DNA from 4 places in the Streptomyces sp. NPDC002868 genome. Region 1 is predicted to be linked to each of the others. Evidence: riboswitches for the same ligand, from Rfam matches in the RefSeq annotation. Region 1 holds a riboswitch; each other region holds the start of a gene.
What was found. A riboswitch is a leader RNA that binds a small molecule or an ion and turns the genes downstream of it on or off. The one in region 1 is predicted to bind cobalamin.

Region 2: another riboswitch for cobalamin. It lies ahead of ACZ3H8_RS11100 (cobalamin biosynthesis protein); the one in region 1 lies ahead of ACZ3H8_RS07075 (ribonucleoside-diphosphate reductase subunit alpha).
Region 3: another riboswitch for cobalamin. It lies ahead of metE (5-methyltetrahydropteroyltriglutamate--homocysteine S-methyltransferase); the one in region 1 lies ahead of ACZ3H8_RS07075 (ribonucleoside-diphosphate reductase subunit alpha).
Region 4: another riboswitch for cobalamin. It lies ahead of ACZ3H8_RS01635 (CbtB domain-containing protein); the one in region 1 lies ahead of ACZ3H8_RS07075 (ribonucleoside-diphosphate reductase subunit alpha).

What each region holds. Positions count from the first base shown of each region.
Region 1 is NZ_JBVHDR010000002.1:265,215-270,032, forward strand. Features, by position in the region: gene ACZ3H8_RS07065 (hypothetical protein) at 1-477, shown strand, start outside; gene ACZ3H8_RS07070 (GNAT family N-acetyltransferase) at 497-997, shown strand; cobalamin riboswitch at 1,015-1,174, shown strand; gene ACZ3H8_RS07075 (ribonucleoside-diphosphate reductase subunit alpha) at 1,318-3,681, shown strand; gene ACZ3H8_RS07080 (ribonucleotide-diphosphate reductase subunit beta) at 3,804-4,760, shown strand.
Region 2 is NZ_JBVHDR010000003.1:60,154-64,971, reverse strand. Features, by position in the region: gene cobN (cobaltochelatase subunit CobN) at 1-227, opposite strand, end outside; gene ACZ3H8_RS11105 (cobyric acid synthase) at 224-1,762, opposite strand; gene ACZ3H8_RS11100 (cobalamin biosynthesis protein) at 1,759-2,724, opposite strand; cobalamin riboswitch at 2,830-2,964, opposite strand; gene ACZ3H8_RS11095 (hypothetical protein) at 3,096-3,320, opposite strand; gene ACZ3H8_RS11090 (inorganic phosphate transporter) at 3,333-4,586, opposite strand.
Region 3 is NZ_JBVHDR010000010.1:50,653-55,470, reverse strand. Features, by position in the region: gene meaB (methylmalonyl Co-A mutase-associated GTPase MeaB) at 1-817, shown strand, start outside; gene metE (5-methyltetrahydropteroyltriglutamate--homocysteine S-methyltransferase) at 864-3,182, opposite strand; cobalamin riboswitch at 3,335-3,565, opposite strand; gene ACZ3H8_RS27270 (LmeA family phospholipid-binding protein) at 3,681-4,818, opposite strand, start outside.
Region 4 is NZ_JBVHDR010000001.1:352,204-357,021, forward strand. Features, by position in the region: gene ACZ3H8_RS01620 (sensor histidine kinase) at 1-911, shown strand, start outside; gene ACZ3H8_RS01625 (substrate-binding domain-containing protein) at 1,074-1,952, shown strand; gene ACZ3H8_RS01630 (CbtA family protein) at 2,117-2,887, opposite strand; gene ACZ3H8_RS01635 (CbtB domain-containing protein) at 2,916-3,131, opposite strand; adenosylcobalamin (AdoCbl) riboswitch at 3,135-3,282, opposite strand; gene ACZ3H8_RS01640 (histidine phosphatase family protein) at 3,393-3,971, shown strand; gene ACZ3H8_RS01645 (SpoIIE family protein phosphatase) at 3,981-4,818, opposite strand, start outside.

The sequences.
Region 1 (4,818 bases):
GTGACGCGGTCCGACGGCTTCGAGCTGGCGCGGCAGTCCGTGGGTGTCATCGGCGGCGACGGCTTCTCGGCCACGTACGTATCGAAGACCGGCGGGCAGATCACGCTCTTGGTCGACCGGGGCAAGGTGGACGAGGCGAACTGCTCGGAACTCCCGATGGGTTCGGCCACGGGCGCGGCCGGCCCGGCCCGCGCACCCTGCGCGAAGGACGGCAAGGGCTGGTACCGCACCTCGGACAGCGGCCATGAGTACGTCCGTACGGAGAACGGTCTGCGGATCCAGATCAGCGCCGGCACTCAGGTGGAGCGCGACGTCCTGCGCGAAGCCGCCGAGGCGGCCCATCTCGCCGACGACCGTGAGCTGGACGAGGTCCTGCCCCAGGCCGAGGACATCGGCGGGCAGACGCCTGTGGAGCGCGGCGACCTGCCCCCGGCCGGCGACGGCGCCCCCAACAATGAGGTGGGCGTGAGCGGCTGACCCGGTCCACACTGCGCCCATGGACATCACCATCAGGGCAGTGCGGCCGAAGGAGTACACCGAGCTGGGCGAGATCACCGCCCAGGCATATCTGGGCGACGGGCTGCTGGACTTCGGCGAGGACGATACGTATCTGCATGCGCTGCGGGATGTGGCGCGGCGGGCCGCCGATGCCGAGGTGCTCGTCGCCGTCGACGGTCGCGGCCGCCTGCTCGGTGGCGTGACCTTCGTCTCGGGCGGCGGGGCGTGGGCCGATGTCGCCCGCTCCGACGAGGCCGAGTTCCGGATGCTCGCCGTCGCCGAGCAGGCCCGTGGGCGCGGTGTCGGCGAGGCCCTTGTGCGGGCGTGCGTCGAGCGCGCCCGGGCCGTAGAGGGGTGCCGGCGGCTCCTGCTGTCGACCCAGCCCACCATGCTCGCCGCCCACCGGATCTACGAGCGGATGGGCTTCGTCCGTACGCCCGACCGGGACTGGGAGCCCATCCCAGGACTCCCCCTGTTGACTTACGCGTTGGAGCTGTAGCCCGTCACGACACAACATGTGGGGGGTGCCGCATCGAGCGGCCCCCACATGTATGCTCGTGCTCGCTGTCGCCGCAGGGGAATCCGGTGCGAATCCGGAACTGTCCCGCAACGGTGTGTTGTGGTGCGCTTTGTCGTACCCACCAGTCCGAAGACCTGCCGATGGTGCATCCGGCTCGACCGAACCGGGTGCCGAGACATCCGGGCCTCGCGGTTGGGTCGGTGGATGCCGTGCGGTGTGCTGCCTTTTTCCGGGTACGTGCGCCCCCGCGGCCCTCCCCCTCCCCCGTCGGCCCAGAGCCGAGCGAGGGAGAGCACCACGTGACCATCGCGCCAGCCGATCCGGCTTCAGGCATCGCAGAGCAGGCTGCCGACGGCCCCGGGACCGCGCTTCTGCGGACCCTGACCGATCTCACCGCCGATCTGCCGGACACCGACCCGGGGCGCGTCGCCGCCGCCGCGCTGCGCGGCCGCAACGCCCGGTCGGACGCGGCCGAGTTGCGCAGCCTCGCCACCGACGCCGCCGCGGGGCTGATCTCCGAGGACCCGGCCTACTCCCGGCTCGCCGCCCGCCTGCTGACCCGTCATATCGCGGACGAGGCCGCCGGACAGGGCGCGGTGGCCTTCTCCGCGTCGGTCGCGGTCGGCCACCGCGAGGGCCTGATCGCCGACCGCACGGCCGAGTTCGTCACGCTGCACGCCGCCCGTCTCGACGCGCTGATCGACCAGGACGCCGACGACCGTTTCGGCTACTTCGGGCTGCGCACCCTCTACAGCCGCTACCTGCTCCGGCACCCCCTCACCCGCCAGGTGATCGAGACCCCGCAGCACTTCATGCTGCGCGTCGCCTCCGGGCTGGCGGAGGACACCTCCGCGCGGGCCCTGGACGAAGTCGCCGCGCTGTACGGGCTGATGAGCCGCCTCGACTACCTCCCGTCGTCACCGACGCTCTTCAACTCCGGCACCCGTCACCCGCAGATGTCCTCCTGCTACCTGCTGGACTCCCCGCTGGACGAGCTCGACTCGATCTACGACCGCTACCACCAGGTCGCACGCCTCTCCAAGCACGCGGGCGGCATCGGTCTCTCGTACTCCCGCATCCGCGCCCGCGGTTCGCTGATCCGCGGCACCAACGGCCACTCCAACGGCATCGTGCCGTTCCTGAAGACCCTCGACGCCTCGGTCGCCGCCGTGAACCAGGGCGGCCGGCGCAAGGGCGCCGCCGCGATCTACCTGGAGACCTGGCACGCGGACATCGAGGAGTTCCTGGAGCTGCGCGACAACACCGGTGAGGACGCGCGGCGTACGCACAACCTCAACCTCGCGCACTGGATCCCGGACGAGTTCATGCGGCGCGTCGAGGCCGACGCCGAGTGGTCGCTGTTCTCACCCGCCGATGTGCCGGACCTGGTCGACCTGTGGGGCGACGAGTTCGACGCGGCGTACCGCAAGGCGGAGGCCGGGGGACTCGCGCGCAGGACCATCCCCGCACGGGAGTTGTACGGCCGGATGATGCGTACGCTCGCCCAGACCGGCAACGGCTGGATGACCTTCAAGGACGCCTCCAACCGCACGGCGAACCAGACCGCAGAGCCGGGCAAGGTCGTCCACTCCTCGAACCTGTGCACCGAGATCCTGGAGGTGACGGACGACGGGGAGACAGCCGTCTGCAACCTCGGCTCGGTCAACCTCGGTTCGTTCGTGCTCGCGACGGGAGACATCGACTGGGAGCGGCTGGACGAGACCGTCCGTACCGCCGTGACCTTCCTCGACCGGGTCGTCGACATCAACTTCTACCCGACCGAGCAGGCCGGCCGCTCCAACGCCAAGTGGCGTCCGGTGGGCCTGGGCGCGATGGGCCTGCAGGACGTCTTCTTCAAGCTCCGCCTCCCCTTCGACTCGCCCGAGGCGAAGGCGCTCTCCACGAAGATCGCCGAGCGGATCATGCTCGCCGCGTACGAGGCGTCCTGCGACCTCGCCGAGCGCAACGGCCCGCTGCCCGCCTGGTCCCAGACCCGCGCGGCCCGTGGCGTGCTGCACCCCGACCACTACGACGTGGCTCTCAACTGGCCAGAACGCTGGGACGCGTTGCGCACCCGCGTCGCCGAGAGCGGCATGCGCAACTCCCTCCTCCTCGCCATCGCGCCGACGGCGACCATCGCCTCGATCGCGGGCGTGTACGAGTGCATCGAGCCGCAGGTCTCCAACCTCTTCAAGCGCGAGACGCTGAGCGGTGAGTTCCTCCAGGTCAACGCCTACCTGGTGGAGGAGCTGAAGAAGCTCGGCGTGTGGGACGCGCAGACCCGTGAGGCGCTGCGCGAGTCCAGCGGCTCGGTGGAGGGCTTCAGCTGGATCCCGGCCGACGTCCGCGCGCTGTACCGCACGGCGTGGGAGATCCCGCAGCGCGGCCTGATCGACATGGCCGCCGCCCGCACCCCCTTCCTGGACCAGTCGCAGTCGCTGAACCTGTTCCTGGAGACGCCGACCATCGGGAAGCTCAGCTCGATGTACGCGTACGCGTGGAAGCAGGGCCTGAAGACGACGTACTACCTGCGCTCCCGCCCGGCGACGCGGATCGCCCGGGCGGCTCAGTCCGCCACCCCCATCCCCGTACAGCAGGCGGCCGACCCCGACGCCGTCGCCTGCTCCCTGGAAAACCCCGAGTCCTGCGAGGCCTGCCAGTAATGCCCACCCGTCACCCGGCCACCACCCCCGATGGACGGCGCTCCGCGCCGACGGCCGCCCCCGAGAAGACTGTGCTCAACAAAAACCTGCTCGACCCCGGCTTCGAGCTGACTCTCCGCCCCATGCGCTACCCGGACTTCTACGAGCGCTACCGCGACGCGATCAAGAACACCTGGACCGTCGAGGAGGTCGATCTCCACTCCGACGTGGCCGACCTGGCCAAGCTCTCGCCGGGCGAGCAGCACATGATCGGCCGGCTGGTCGCGTTCTTCGCGACGGGCGACTCGATCGTCTCCAACAACCTGGTGCTCACCCTCTACAAGCACATCAACTCCCCCGAGGCGCGGCTGTACTTGAGCCGCCAGCTCTTCGAGGAGGCTGTGCACGTCCAGTTCTATCTGACACTGCTGGACACCTACCTCCCCGACCCGGACGACCGCGCGGCCGCCTTCGACGCGGTCGAGGAGATCCCGTCGATCCGGGAGAAGGCCCAGTTCTGCTTCAAGTGGATGGACTCTGTCGAGAAGATCGACCGGCTGGAGTCGAAGGCCGACCGCCGCCGGTTCCTGCTGAACCTGATCTGCTTCGCGGCCTGCATCGAGGGGCTGTTCTTCTACGGCGCGTTCGCGTACGTGTACTGGTTCCGCTCCCGCGGCCTGCTGCACGGCCTGGCCACCGGCACCAACTGGGTGTTCCGGGACGAGACCATGCACATGAACTTCGCCTTCGAGGTCGTGGACACGGTCCGCAAGGAGGAGCCTGAGCTCTTCGACGACGCGCTCCAGCAGCAGGTCACGGACATGCTGAAGGAAGCCGTCGAGGCGGAGCTGCAGTTCGGCCGCGATCTGTGCGGCGACGGTCTGCCGGGTATGAACACCGAGTCGATGCGCGAGTATCTGCAGTGCGTCGCCGACCAGCGGCTGACCCGGCTGGGCTTCGCCCCGGTGTACGGCTCGGAGAATCCGTTCTCCTTCATGGAGCTGCAGGGCGTCCAGGAGCTGACGAACTTCTTCGAGCGCCGCCCCTCCGCCTATCAGGTGGCGGTCGAGGGCTCGGTCGGCTTCGACGACGACTTCTAGCCTTACATTCACGCGGGCTGCCCCGGTGCACGCCGGGGACGGCCCGCTGCTGTCAACG
Region 2 (4,818 bases), on a different contig from region 1:
AGCAGCACGGTCGGGACGCCGGACGCGCGCAGCGCGGCGAGCCCGTCCTCCCAGGCCCGCTTGCCGCCGAGTAGCCGTACGACCGCGACGGACGCGCCCGCGACGAGTGCGGGCAGCTCCTCCTCCACATCGATACGGGTCGGGTTGCCGATCCGGTACGGCGCGCCGGAGGCCCGGGCCGCCAGCAGATCCGTGTCGGCGGTGGACAGCAACAGCACGGTGCTCATACGGGCGCTCCAAGTGTTCCGGGTGCTCCGGGTGGAATGAAGGGAAGTTCTGACGGTGCGCCCGACTCGATGAGCCGCAGCAGCGCATCCGTGTCCGCGTGTTCCTCGATCAGATCGCCGAGCCGGTCCAGCTGCTCCTCGCGCAGCGCGCCGAAACTGGTGTCCGGCGCGGGCACGAAGCGCCGTCCCGCGGCTGCGGCCACCTCGCGCAGGAAGGCGCGCCGGAAGCCGTCGCTCTCCAGCGACCCGTGCCAGTGCGTGCCCCACACGGAGCCGACCCGGCAGCCGTCCAAGAAGGCTTTGCCCCCGAGTACTTCGGCGACGCCGTGGTGGATCTCGTAACCCTCTACGGCTTCGCCGAGCGCCTGACCGACGGGCCTGGCCAGCGTCTTTTCGACGGCGAACCGGATGCGTACGGGCAGCAGGCCGAGGCCTGGGACACGGCCCGCCCGTGACTCGACCTCGTCGTCGATGTGCTCACCGAGCAGCTGGAAGCCGCCGCAGATGCCCAGTACGGGCCTGCCCTCGGCGGCCCGCCGCTTCAGCGCGTCCGCGAGCCCCCGCTCGCGCAGCCACTCCAGGGCGCGCACAGTCCCACGCGTGCCCGGCACGACCACCAGGTCGGCGACGACGAGCTCCTCGGCCCGGTCCACGAACCGCACGACGACGCCAGGTTCGGCGGCCAGCGCGTCCACGTCCGTGAAGTTCGACATCAGCGGTACGGCGCACACGGCGACGCGCAGCACGTCCTCGCCGACGGGCGGCGCGACCACCGACTCCCGTACCGCGCCGCGCAGGGAAACGCGCAGCCCGTCCTCCTCGTCGATGCCGAGGCCGTGCGCGAAGGGCAGCACTCCGTACGTGTGCCGTCCGGTCAGCCCGTGCAGCATCTCCAGGCCCGGCTCGAGCAGCGACACATCGCCCCGGAACTTATTGACCATGTACCCCGCGACCAGCGCCTGGTCCTCCCCGCTGAGCAGCGCCGTCGTACCGAAGAAGGAGGCGAAGACGCCACCGCGGTCGATGTCTCCGACGACCAGCACCGGGAGCCGTGCGGCCCGTGCTATGCCCATGTTCACGATGTCCGTACGCCGCAGATTGATCTCGGCCGGACTGCCCGCCCCCTCGCAGATCACGGCTTCATACGTGCCCCGCAGCTCTTCCAGGCACTCCACGACCGTACTCAGCAGGGCTTCCTGCCGTCCGCCGTGGTAGCCGCGGGCACTCAGCTCGCCCACCGGCTTGCCCATCAGCACGACCTGACTGGAGCGGTCGCTGCCCGGCTTGAGCAGCACCGGGTTCATCAGGGCGCTCGGCTCCACGCGCGCGGCCTGCGCCTGCATGGCCTGCGCCCGCCCGATCTCCGCGCCCTCGCGTGTCACGAACGAATTGAGCGACATGTTCTGCCCCTTGAAGGGCGCGACCTTCACTCCCTGCCGGACGAGCCACCGGCAGATCCCGGCCGTGACGACGCTCTTGCCCGCGTCGGAGGTGGTCCCGGCGACCAGCAGCCCCCCGGCCTTCCGTCTGCTCATCCCCGCCCCTTTCCGGCGCGCCGCACGCGCAGCGCGTGCCCCGCCACGCGGCCCGCAGCGCAGGCCGCCAGTGTCAGCCAGCCGACGCGGCGCGAGAGCCGCACGGCACGTTCGATGTCGCCGAACTCCACCGGGCGGCCGGTGCCGTTGAGTACGGGACGGTGCTCGACGCGTCCGCCGTAAGAGAGGGTTCCGCCCAGCCGTACGCCGAGCGCCCCCGCGAACGCCGCCTCCACCGGGCCCGCGTTCGGACTCGGATGCTTCTTCGCGTCGTCCCGCCATGCCCGTACGGCTCCGCGCGGGTCCTGGCCGACGAGCACCGCCAGACCCGCGGTGAGCCGGGCGCCCGGCCATCCGGCCACGTCGTCGAGGCGCGCCGAGGCCCAGCCGAACCGCCCGTATCTGGGCGACTTGTGGCCGACCATCGCGTCCAGCGTGTTGACCGCCCGGAATCCCACCAGACCCGGCACACCCGCGAGGGCTCCCCAGACCAGCGCGCCCACTACCGCGTCGGAGGTGTTCTCGGCAACGGACTCCACGACGGCGCGGGCGATCTGCTGCTCGTCCAGGCTCTGCGGGTCTCGCCCGCACAGATGCGGCAGCCGCTCCCGGGCCACCTCCACGTCCCCGGCGGCCAGCGCGCCGCCGACGGCCCGCGCCTCACGGCCCAGCGATGTGCCGCCGACGACGGCCCAGGTGGCGGCGGCGGTCAGCGCGACGGAGGAGGCGGAGCGGCCCCGGACCCCGCGGGCGAGGAGCGCGGCGGCAGCCGCGGCGCCCCCGGCGCACACGGCGGTGTGCAGCGCGCCCCAGCCACGGTGGTCGCGCCACAGAACGCGCTCGACGGCGCCCGCCGCTCGTCCGAACGCGGCGACCGGATGCCCCCGGCGAGGGTCGCCGAGCAGCAGGTCGCCGACCAGGCCGGCGGTGGCACCGTAGGCGAAAGTGCGGTCGGCACGCATGGGTTCAGGCCGACGTCTCGCCTGGAATGGCCCTCGTACCCACAGCAGGAACTGAACCGCAGCCGCGCATGGCGATATGTCCTCACTCAGGGTGTCCGCGCCCTGGTTCGACGTGATCGGCGGTGAGAGTTCCTGGCTTCCGGGGGAGTGCTCCCCCGGTGACAGTGGCGGGACCGCGCCGGATTTGCACCGGCTTCCTCTTCTGCCGCCGTAGATGGCCCCGGCAGTCCACCACGTGCGAGAACGCCCGTCAACTCGCCCTTGACCTGCGGTGGGACAGTGTGCCGAGCCCCACATCGACGGCACGGAAAAAGGCCGGGCCGGTCACCCGAAGGGGTGCCCGGCCCGGCCTTGTGCTGAGTGAGCCGCCGTCAGACGACGATCAGATAGATCCCGTACGCCACGGCCGCCGCGCAGAGCGCGAAGCAGGCGTACGCGCCCGTGCGTGCCAGGACCGCGGAGCCGCCGCCTCCTCCGGCCGCCGACTCCTGCTTGGTCAGGCCCACGACGCCCAGGGTGAACAGGCCCACCAGGGCGACGGTGGCGACGAGGCTCACGCCGAAGACGGAACCGAGTGCTGCCCAGTCGATTTTCATGCTGATCTGTCCTTACACCGTGGCCGGCTGCGTCGTCGGCTCGGAGCCGGCCGCGTGGGGCTGAGCCGGGATGGTCGTCTTGAGGTCCTGCGCGGGCGTGCCGGCCGGCGGCGGGCTGACGGCGGCGATGGCGGCGGTCACAACACCGGCGGGCTCGGCGTCGCCGGCCACGTCGTTGACATTGGTGTGGTCGACCACCTGGCGGCGGGAGACGAACCAGATGGCGACGCAGGCGCTGATCAGGAAGGCCGCGACGGCCGCGACACCCCAGTCGCCCTGCTTGGTCACGAACTCCGAGCCCGCGGCGACCAGACCGGCGGCCGGCAGCGTCAGGCCCCAGGCGACGAACATCCGGGTGGCGGTGGACCAGCGGACCACGCCGCCCTTGCGGCCGAGACCCGCGCCCATCACGGCGCCGGAGCAGGAGTGCGTGGTCGACAGCGAGAAGCCGAGGTTCGAGGAGGCGAGGATGACGCTGGCCGCGCTGGTCTGGGCGGCGAAGCCCTGCTGCGGCTGGAGGTCGGTCAGGCCCTTGCCCATGGTGCGGATGATGCGCCAGCCGCCGAGGTATGTGCCCAGCGCGATCGCGAGACCGGCGGAGAGGATGACCCACATCGGAGGGTTGGAGCCGGGGGAGAGCACGCCGCCGGCAACGAGCGCCAGCGTGATGATGCCCATGGTCTTCTGCGCGTCGTTGGTGCCGTGGGCCAGGGAGACGAGGCCCGCCGAGGTGATCTGGCCGGCGCGGTAGCCCTTCGCGGTGGCCTTCTCGTCGGCGTTCTTGCCGATCCTGTACGTCAGCCGGGAGGCCAGGAACGCCGCGATGCCGGCGACCAGCGGGGCGGCGATCGCGGGGATCAGCACCTTGGTGACGACGGTGCCGCCGTTGACTCCGCCGACGCCGACCGAGGCGATGGTGGCGCCGATCAGTCCGCCCATGAGGGCGTGCGAAGAGCTGGAGGGCAGGCCGATCAGCCAGGTCATCAGGTTCCACAGGATGGCGCCGACGAGCGCCGCGAATATGACCTCTGGTGTGATGCCGTCCTCGGTGACGATGCCGCTGGAGATCGTCTTGGCGACCTCCACGGACAGGAACGCGCCGACGAGGTTGAGCACGGCGGACATTGCCACCGCCGTCTTGGGTTTCAGAGCGCCGGTCGAGATGGTCGTCGCCATCGCGTTGGCGGTGTCGTGGAAACCGTTCGTGAAATCGAACACGAGCGCTGTCACGATCACAATCGCGAGCAGCAAGGTGATGTGTTCCATTTACCCAGGCAATCGTTTGGCGACAGTGGCCCGGTGAACGTAGTTAACCTGAGTGAACGGAAGATGAACTGGGACGGGCGTTGCGGTGTCCTCGAGTGAGGATTCCTGACTCCACTTGTCGGACGGCTCCGTGCCTGCCCGGTGACAGCACGGGGAGGGTGCGGCACCGACGCCGCGCCGAAGCGAAAAACGGCCCTTTGTGGCACTTTGCGTGATCTCCGTCACCCACCTG
Region 3 (4,818 bases), on a different contig from region 1:
CACCGGTCTCGGCCACCGGGTGGCGGTGCTGGCCGTCGACCCGTCGTCGACCCGTACGGGCGGCTCCATCCTGGGTGACAAGACCCGGATGGAACGGCTCGCGGTGGACCCCGCGGCGTTCGTGCGGCCCTCCCCCACCTCCGGCACGCTGGGTGGGGTGGCCAAGGCGACGCGCGAGACCATCATCGTGATGGAGGCCGCCGGCTACGACGTCGTGCTCGTCGAGACGGTCGGCGTCGGCCAGTCGGAGACCACTGTGGCCAACATGGTGGACTCCTTCCTGCTGCTGAGCCTGGCCCGTACCGGTGACCAGCTCCAGGGCATCAAGAAGGGTGTACTGGAGCTGGCCGACGTCATCGCCGTCAACAAGGCGGACGGCCCGCACGAGCGCGACGCCCGCTCGGCGGCCCGTGAACTGGCCGGTGCGCTGCGGCTGATGCACCCGGCCGACGCGGCGTGGACTCCCCCGGTCCTGTCCTGCAGTGCCCGCGAGGGCACCGGCCTCGACACCCTCTGGGAGCGTCTTGAGCAGCACCGGGCGCTCCTCGACTCGACGGGCCGGCTTGCCGCGAAGCGCCGTGACCAGCAGATCGACTGGGCGTGGGCGATGGTCCACGACGAGCTGCGGGACCGGCTGCACGGCCATCCCGAGGTACGGGCGCTCGCGCCCGGTCTCGAACAGCAGGTGCGGGACGGGGAGTTGACGGCGACGCTGGCCGCGGAGCGTATCCTCGACGCCTTCCAGAACTGGGGCTCCGCCCCAGACCCCGCTCCTCAAACGCCGGAGGGGCTGAATTTCAGCCCGTCCGGCGATTGAGGACACAGCCGAAGGCCGTACGGGGGATCTGGGGCTCACCCCCCAGTTACTCGCCGGGCAGCCCGGACCGGACCTCTCGGGCCGCGGCGACCAAGTGCTCCAGTGACGTACGTACCTCGGGCCAGCCGCGGGTCTTCAGGCCGCAGTCGGGGTTGACCCACAGCCGCTCGGCGGGAATCGCGTCAAGTCCCTTGCGCAGCAGTGCGGTTGCCTCCTCGGTGCTGGGCACCCGCGGCGAGTGGATGTCGTAGACGCCGGGGCCCACCTCGCGCGGATAGCCGGCGGTGGCGAGTTCGTCGGCGACCTGCATATGGGAGCGGGCGGCCTCCAGGCTGATGACATCCGCGTCGAGGTCGTCGATGGCCTGGAGGATGTCCACGAACTCCGCGTAGCACATATGCGTATGGATCTGGGTATCGGGACGGACGCCGCCGGTGGTGAGGCGGAACGCCTGTGTCGCCCAGGCCAGATAGGCCTCGTGGCCGGCCCTCCGCAGCGGCAGCGTCTCGCGCAGCGCCGGTTCGTCCACCTGGATGACCGAGGAGCCCGCGGCCTCCAGGTCGTTCACCTCGTCGCGCAGCGCCAGGGCGACCTGTCGTGCGGTGTCGGCGAGCGGCTGGTCGTCGCGGACGAAAGACCAGGCGAGCATGGTGACGGGCCCGGTGAGCATGCCCTTGACGGGGCGACTGGTCAGCGACTGGGCGTACCGGGTCCAGCGGACGGTCATCGGGTCGGGCCGGGAGATGTCGCCGGCCAGGATCGGCGGCCGGACATAGCGGGTGCCGTACGACTGGACCCAGCCGTGCCCGGTGGCAAGGTAGCCGCTGAGCTGCTCGGCGAAGTACTGCACCATGTCGTTGCGTTCGGGCTCGCCGTGTACGAGGACGTCGATGCCGGTCTTCTCCTGGAAGGAGATGACCTCGCGGATCTCGGCCTCGATCCGCTTCTCGTATCCCTCGGTGTCGAGGCGTCCCGACCTCAGGTCTGCCCGCGCGGTGCGCAACTCGGTGGTCTGCGGGAACGAACCGATCGTGGTCGTGGGAAGGAGGGGCAGGCCGAGGCGCGAGCGCTGGGCGGCGGCACGCTCGGTGTACGGGAGGCTGCGCCGGGTGTCGGCCTCGGAGACGGCCGCGCAGCGGGCCCGTACGGCGGGGTCGTGGGTGAGCGCGGAGGTGGCGCGGGAGAGCAGGTCGGCCCGGTTGGCCGCGAGTTGGGCGGCGATGCTGCCGGCGCCCTCGGTCAGTCCGCGGGCCAGGGTGACCACCTCGGCCGTCTTCTGGCGGGCGAAGGCCAGCCAGCGCGCGACCTGCGTGTCCACGTCCCGTTCCGCGGCCGCGTCGAGGGGCACGTGCAGCAGGGAGCAGGACGCCGCCACATCCACCCGGTCGGCGAACCCCAGCAGGGTGGCGAGTGTGGCGGTCGACTTCTCGAGGTCGTTGATCCATACGTTGCGGCCGTCGACGACTCCGGCGACGAGCCGCTTGCCGGGCAGGCCGCCCACGGCGGCGAGGTCGCCGAGGTTGGCGGCGGCAGGCCCGGTGAAGTCGAGGGCGAGTCCGTCGATCGGCGCTTTGGCCAGCACGGGGAGGGCGTCGCCGAGCCGGTCGAAGTAGGAGGCGACCAGGAGTTGGGGCCGGTCGGTCAGTCTGCCCAGCTCCCGGTAGGCGCGGGCCGCGGCGTTCAGCACGGCCCGTGGCTGGTCCTGGACCAGGGCCGGCTCGTCGAGCTGCACCCACTGCGCGCCCGCGGCCCGCAGGTCGGAGAGCACTTCGGCGTACACCGGAAGCAGCCGGTCGAGGAGGGTGAGCGGTTCGAAGTCTGCGAGGACGCCGGGCGCGGGCTTGGCGAGCAGAAGATATGTGACGGGTCCGACGAGCACCGGGCGGGCGGTGAGACCGAGCGCGAGCGCCTCCTTCAGCTCGGCGACCTGCTTGGCGGAGTCGGCGGTGAAGGCGGTGTCGGGGCCGAGTTCGGGCACGAGGTAGTGGTAGTTGGTGTCGAACCACTTGGTCATTTCCAGGGGCGCGACGTCCTGGGTCCCGCGGGCCATGGCGAAGTAGCCGTCGAGCGTGCCGGCCTCGACGGCCGCACGGTGGCGCGCGGGAATGGCGCCGACCATGACGCTGGTGTCCAGGACATGGTCGTAGTACGAGAAGTCTCCGGTGGGCACTTCATGGATGCCGGCCTCGGCCAGCTGCTGCCAGTTGGCCCGGCGCAGTTGAGCGGCTGTCTCCCGGAGGGCGTCGGCTTCGACACGGCCCTTCCAGTAGCCCTCGATGGCCTTCTTCAGTTCCCGGTCGGGGCCCTGGCGTGGATAGCCGTAGACAGTGGCCCTGGCTCCGGCGGCTGAGGATGTGCTGGTCACGGAACTCTCCTTCGCGAGTACTCGTCAGGCGACCCCGGAGCGGATCGTGGAACGCGAAGGAACGGCAACCGGAGCAGCCGCCGGCACGCCTGTGCCTGTGCTGCCCGTACCGCCGACCCGCCCACGAGGTCACCGAGATCTCCGCGCACGTCGGTCGCGCACGGGCAGTGGCAGGTCTTCGGACTTGTGGGCACGCCTTCCTCGTACGTGTCGTACGAAGGCACCTACTGGCCGTCGCTTCCCGGATCCTGTGCCGGATCCAGTGCGTATGACGGCGGTCGTTCCCACTTACCGCTGCGGGGCAGTTCCGGATTTCCACCGGATTCCCTCTTGCGACGCGCCTGCCTGGAGGGCAGGGCGAACCAACTGCAAGACCCAGCCTAGGCGCTGCCCCTCGCGGGGAACACCCCCGCCCCCGGCGGGGGCGGGGGCGGGGGCGGGGGCGGGGGCGGGGGCGGGGGTGTCAGCTTCCGGTCCTGCTCACTTCCCCGGTCCCGTTCACTTCCCCGGTCGGGCGGCGTCCCCGACGCGCAGGCCGGATCCGGCCACGCGTGCCTTGATGCCGTCGCGCTCCACGGTGATGTCCCGCAGCCGCAGCTCGCTGAGCGAGTCGGGCAGCTCGAAGGAGAGGGAGAGCCGCTCCGAGAGCTCCGGCGGCCTGACCGCGAGCAGTCCCTTGACCAGCGCGGGGTCGATGCCCGCTTTCTCCAGCAGCTGTGGATGCGCGATCACCACATCGACGAGGTTGACCTTCATCAGACGCTCGGCGAACTTCGGTGCTCCGGTGAGCCGGTGGAGTTCCTCCTCGCTCCGCAGCGCCCGGCGCACCTGCTCCTTCGGCACTCCGAGCCGGTCCACGATGGCGGGCACCGCCAGCAGTGCCTTCGCGCGGGCTGCTTCGCGGCTGATCCGCTCGGCCGTCTCGCGGTGCAGCCGCAGTCCCGAATGGTCTGCGTCCTTGCCGGGCCGGTAGGTGGCGACACCGGGAATGTCGAGCTGCATGCCGTCGAGGGTGGTGGTGAGGGCCCGGTTGTTGTCGCGCCGGATGTGCGCACGGGCACGTACGCGCAGTTCCTGTCCGGCGATGGCCAGTTCGCCGTTCACGCGCACCCCGTCGGCGCCGCTGCCGGTGAACCGGAGCTGTGAGGCGCCCAGTTCGCGGTTGAGGTCGTCGAAGGAGAGCAGCACCTCGCCGTCGAGGTTGCCGATGACGGCGCCCTTGATCGAGGTCGGGGCGTCGCCGACGATGCGTACGTCCTTGGCGGTGGCCCGCACTTCGGCGAGCGAGACGCGGTCGGCGGAGACGTCCGGCACGGTGACGTCAACCCGGTCGATCCGCTCGTCGATGAGCTGGGTGAGGAAGGGGAAGCCGTGGATGTCCACGTCCGGCCTGGTGGCGAGTGAGAGCGACTGCTGGAGTTTGTCCGCCGCCTTGCTCTGCGCGTACGCCTCCGCGAGCCGGTCGGCGAGCAGCAGACAGACGGTGCACAGGAGCGCCGCGACGGTCAGCTTCACCACCGCGGGCAGAGCCGCGAGACGGCTCTGCCCGCGGTGGTTGGGCGGTGACCAGTCGTCCTCGTCGTCGAGGTCGGAGGTGAGCCCGAGCTCCAGCGGGTCCCGCGGGACGTAGTTGGCG
Region 4 (4,818 bases), on a different contig from region 1:
CCACGGTCGTCGCGATGGCGGCGGTCGTCTCGCTCGCCACCGCGCTGCTGCTCGGCCGCTGGGTCGTCGCACGCAGCCGTGAACTCGCCCTGGCAGCACGCTCGTTCGGTGACGGCGGCTCCTTCGCCGCCCCCGACGGGGCGTCCACCGCCGAACTGGCCGCACTCAGCCGCGAACTCGCCGCCACCAGCGACCGGCTCGCCGCCTCCCGCGAGCGCGAACGCGCCCTGGAGACCTCCCGCCGCGAGCTCGTCGCCTGGATCTCGCACGATCTGCGCACCCCGCTGGCCGGGCTGCGCGCGATGTCCGAAGCCCTGGAGGACGGCGTCGTCCAGGATCCCGAGCGCTACTTCCGCCAGATCCGCACCGAGGTCGACCGCCTCAACTCCATGGTCGGCGACCTCTTCGAGCTCTCCCGCATCCACGCGGGCACGCTGGCCCTCACACCCACCCGGATGTCGGTGTACGACCTGGTCGGCGAGGCGCTCGCCGGGGCGGACCCGCTCGCCCGCGAGTACGGCGTACGCCTCGTCGGCGACCGTGTCGAGCCGTTCCCGGTCGAGGTGGACGGCAAGGAGATGACCCGCGTCCTGGCGAACCTCCTGGTCAACGCGATCCGCCGGACCCCGGCCGACGGCACGGTCGCCGTCGCCGCCGAGCGCCGAGAGGAGTGGGTTGTGCTGTCCGTCACCGACGGCTGCGGCGGCATCCCGGAGGAGGACCTGCCCCGCGTCTTCGACACTGGCTGGCGCGGCACGCAGGCCCGTACGCCCCCGGCCGGCGCGGGTCTTGGCCTCGCCATCGTCCGCGGCATCGTCGAGGCGCACGCGGGCCACGCCGACGTACGCAATGTGACGGGCGGCTGCCGCTTCGAGGTGTCGCTGCCCGCCGCTGCGGCCCAAGGGCGTTGAGCCACAGGGGTCGTTGAGTCACAGGAGTCGTTGAAACATGAGGCGGTTGAAACGGCGACGGTCCGCATGAGTGACCGCCGAGCCCGCCGGGCAGTCAAACGTCGATGCCCTCGGGGGAGGCGTCGCGATCTGTAACCGGCAATAGGCAGGGGCGGGGACGGTATGGCGCGTAGGAAGGACTGGGAATTCCTGGACGACCGCGGCCGCCTGGCGGCAGCGGCAACCACACCGTCGAGGCCGGTCGCCTACATCCAGGCCGGGGCGACACTCTTCGACCATGGCATTCGCCCGGTGGGCATCTTCGGTTCCCACCACGACGGCGACACCGCAGACCCGGTCAAGGCCGGCTCCCTGCCCATCGGGGACATCGCCTACCTCGGGTCGGGATCACGCGTGGACGCGGACGCGGTCCTGCGGGTGGACCCCGACCTGGTGGTCGCCGTCACCTACGGCACCGATCAGGTGTACGGCCTGGATCCGGACACGGCGAAGTACATCGAGGAACGGGTCCCGGTGGTGGTCTTCGACGTGGGGCAGGGCCGCTCACTCGGTGACGTACGCGACCGGTTCACGGCGCTCGCCCGGTCGCTCGGAGCGGACGCCGACAGCTCGGGTGCGGTGGAACTCGCCCGTGCGGAAGGCCGGTTACGTACTCTCGCGGCCCAGGCCGCCGGGTTACGCGTACTGGCTCTGTCGCCCGCCACCCCGGACAGTGTCCACCTCGCCAGGCCCCGAGCCTGGGCGGACCTGCGGGCGCTGGCCGACTGCGGTGTCGGCCTGGTGGAGCCCGAGCGTGGACCGGGCGCCAGCTGGTCCACCGTCGACTGGACGGCGGCCGCGTCACTGCGGCCGGACATCGTGCTGAGGGACGTACGGGCCAATGCCCTGCCGGTCGACCGGCTCAGCGCGATCGAGGCGTGGCGGCCTGCGGCGGGCGGGGCGCGGCTGGTGCCGTGGAACCCCGAGATTCCGTGCAGCCACCTCGCGCACGCACGCTTCCTCGACGCTGTCGCGGACGCGGTGGAGGCGTCTGCGGGATAACTGGGGCTTCGCCCCAGACCCCGGTACGCCGTTCGGGCGTTGTCCTCAATCGGCCGGACGGGCTTGATTTCCGCCGGTCGGCCTGAAGATTCGGGCCGACCGGCGGGAAAACTCAGCCCCGCCGGCGATTGAGGCGCGGGGTCCGGGGCGGAGCCCCAGCTCGGTCAGTTCGCGGCGGCTGTCGCCCGCGATGCGCCCTTCCCGTCCACCACCGCGGTCCCCGGGGCGAGGAGCCGCTCGGCGAGGTACCCGAAGACCAGTCCGAAGCAGGTCCAGAGGGTGACCTGGATGGCGAGCGTGGCCAGCCGGAACTCCCAGACCACGGCTGCCGGGAAGCCCTTCGGCACCTCGTTGAACGAGGGCAGGAAGGCGAAGGCGAGACCGGCGGCGACGACGAACGCGGCCGCGGCGGCGACGGTCGCGTTCCAGTTGCCAAGACGGGGAGCCAGGCGTTTGCCGAGGATCACCGCGGCGACCGTGAGCAGGACGCTGAGCACGATCATCAGGAAGTACAGCGTTGTGCGCTGGCCGATCGTGTCGGGATCCCCGACGGCCGGTGGGTTCGGCGGGTACTTGAGGAACGGCACGACGTACACGCTCAGCAGCGCGCCGAGAGCGACCAGCAAGGCTGTGGCGCGCGGGCCGAACCGGCCGATGCGGCCGAGTGCGACGGCGAACGCGAGGGCGGCGATGCCGCCGATCGCGACGCCGAAGACCAGTACGCCGGTGGCGAGACCGCCCGTGGACTGCATGGCGCGGCTGACGAGTTCCTCGCCGCCGTCCCCGTGCGCATGGCTGTGGCTCTCTTCGAACGCGATGGCGGCGTCCACAGGGGACTCACCGAGCAGATACGCGACGACGAGAGCGCAGACACCGGCGACCAGGCCCGCGAGCATGCCGCGGCCGAGCAGGCCTCTGACAGATATGGAGTTCATGGTGTTTCCCCTGAGCTCTGAAGAAGTTCTAGTGGCAGGGGAATCCGAGCAGATGACGTCCGTCGTGGACCCACTCGTGGACGTTCTCGCCGGAGATGAGCGAGGTGGCGCCCTGCTCGGCGCCGACGAAGTAGAGCAGAACCAGCATCAGAACGCCGAAGAAGAGCGCCCAGGGGGCGATGGCCGTGAGCGAGATGGGGGTGATGGCCGGCGCGGCGGTGGCGGGCGCAGCAGACTGTGCCATGGCAGAACCTCCTGGGGGAACACGCGTCCCGATCGTGGTGCCTGAGACGAAGGTGCTGGGTCTGACTTCCCGCGGGGAACGGGTACACAGTGGCGCGACCGTGCCGGATTCTCACCGGGCTTCCGTCACACCGTCGTCAATGTCCACGAGACCGTACCGCTTGCGGGCCTGCACCGCTACGGCGCAGGGGCGCGTGACCGGGCGCCCGAACGCCCATGATGTGCTTGTTCCTTGGCCGCGAAGGGGAGGGGAGCGCACGGGATGACGGTACGGGTGATGTTGGTCTCACCTGCGACGAACGCGGCGCTGCGGGAGGCCCGCTTCGACGGCGACGCGCCGCTGGACGAGTCTGGAGCACGCCGCGCCCGCGCCGCCGCGGGTACGCTGCCGCGCGCCGACCGGCTCTTGAGCGGCCCGTCCGCGCGCTGCCGGGAGACAGCCGCCGAGCTGGGCCTGCGGGCGGAGCCCGCCGAGGCCCTCGGCGACTGGGACTTGGGCCGCTGGCGTGGGCGACGACTGGACGAAGTGAGCGCCGGCGAACCGGAGTCGGTGTCGGCGTGGCTCAGTGACCCGTCGTGCGCACCGCACGGCGGCGAGTCGCTACGGTCGCTGTGCACGCGGGTGGGCGCGTGGCTGGAGTCGCTCCCGCCCGACGCGGGCCGTGTCCTCGCGGTCGTCGACCCGGCGGTGACGCGGGCGGCGATCGTGCAGTCGCTGTCCCTGCCACCTGAGGCGTTCTGGCGCCTGGACGTCGCCCCCCTGACCCTGACGGAACTCACCGGACGCGGGGGCCGCTGGAACATGAAGTGCGGACGCCCGCTGGGCCCGGAGGCCGGCTGACACCCGCGCTCACTGCCCCTCGGTCGGCAGTGGCTGTTCCGTCCAGATGACCTTGCCGTCCGGGGTGTACCGCGTGCCCCAGCGTTCCGCGAACTGGGCGACCAGGAACAGCCCCCGGCCGCCCTCGTCGGTGGTCGCCGCCTGGCGCAGGTGCGGGGACGTGCTGCTGTGGTCCGAGACCTCGCAGATCAGGGAGCGGTCACGGATCAGCCGTACGCGGATCGGGCCCGAGGCGTACCGGATCGCGTTGGTGACCAGCTCGCTGAGGATCAGCTCCGTCGTGAAGGCCTCCTCCTCCAGACCCCACTCGGCCAGCTTGCGGGAGACGGCGGACCGCACCTCGCCCACGGCCGACGGGTCGGACGGCACCTCCCAGTCGGTCACCCGGCTGGAGTCCAGGACGCGCGTACGGCCGACGAGCAGCGCGATGTCGTCGCGCGGGCGTTCCGGCAGCAGCTCCTTCAGCACCGCCTCGCAGGTTTCCTCCGGGCTCCGGTCCGCGTGCTCCGCCAGCGTCTGGCGCAGCAGCGCCAGGCCGTCGTCGATGTCGCGGTCGCGGTCCTCCACGAGCCCGTCCGTGTACAGGACCAGGCGGCTGTCCTCGGGCAGCTGGAGGTCCAGGGTCTCGAAGGGCAGTCCGCCGAGCCCGAGCGGCGGGCCGCCGGGCACATCGGCGAAGACCGCGGTGCCGTCCGGGCGGACGATGACGGGCTGGAGATGGCCGGCCCGTGACATCGTGCAGTGTCCGGACACCGGGTTGTAGATCACGTAGATGCAGGTGGCTCCGGTGACCCCCTCGGTGCCGTCCGCGGTCTCGTCCTGGTCGATGCGGGCGACCAGCTCGTCG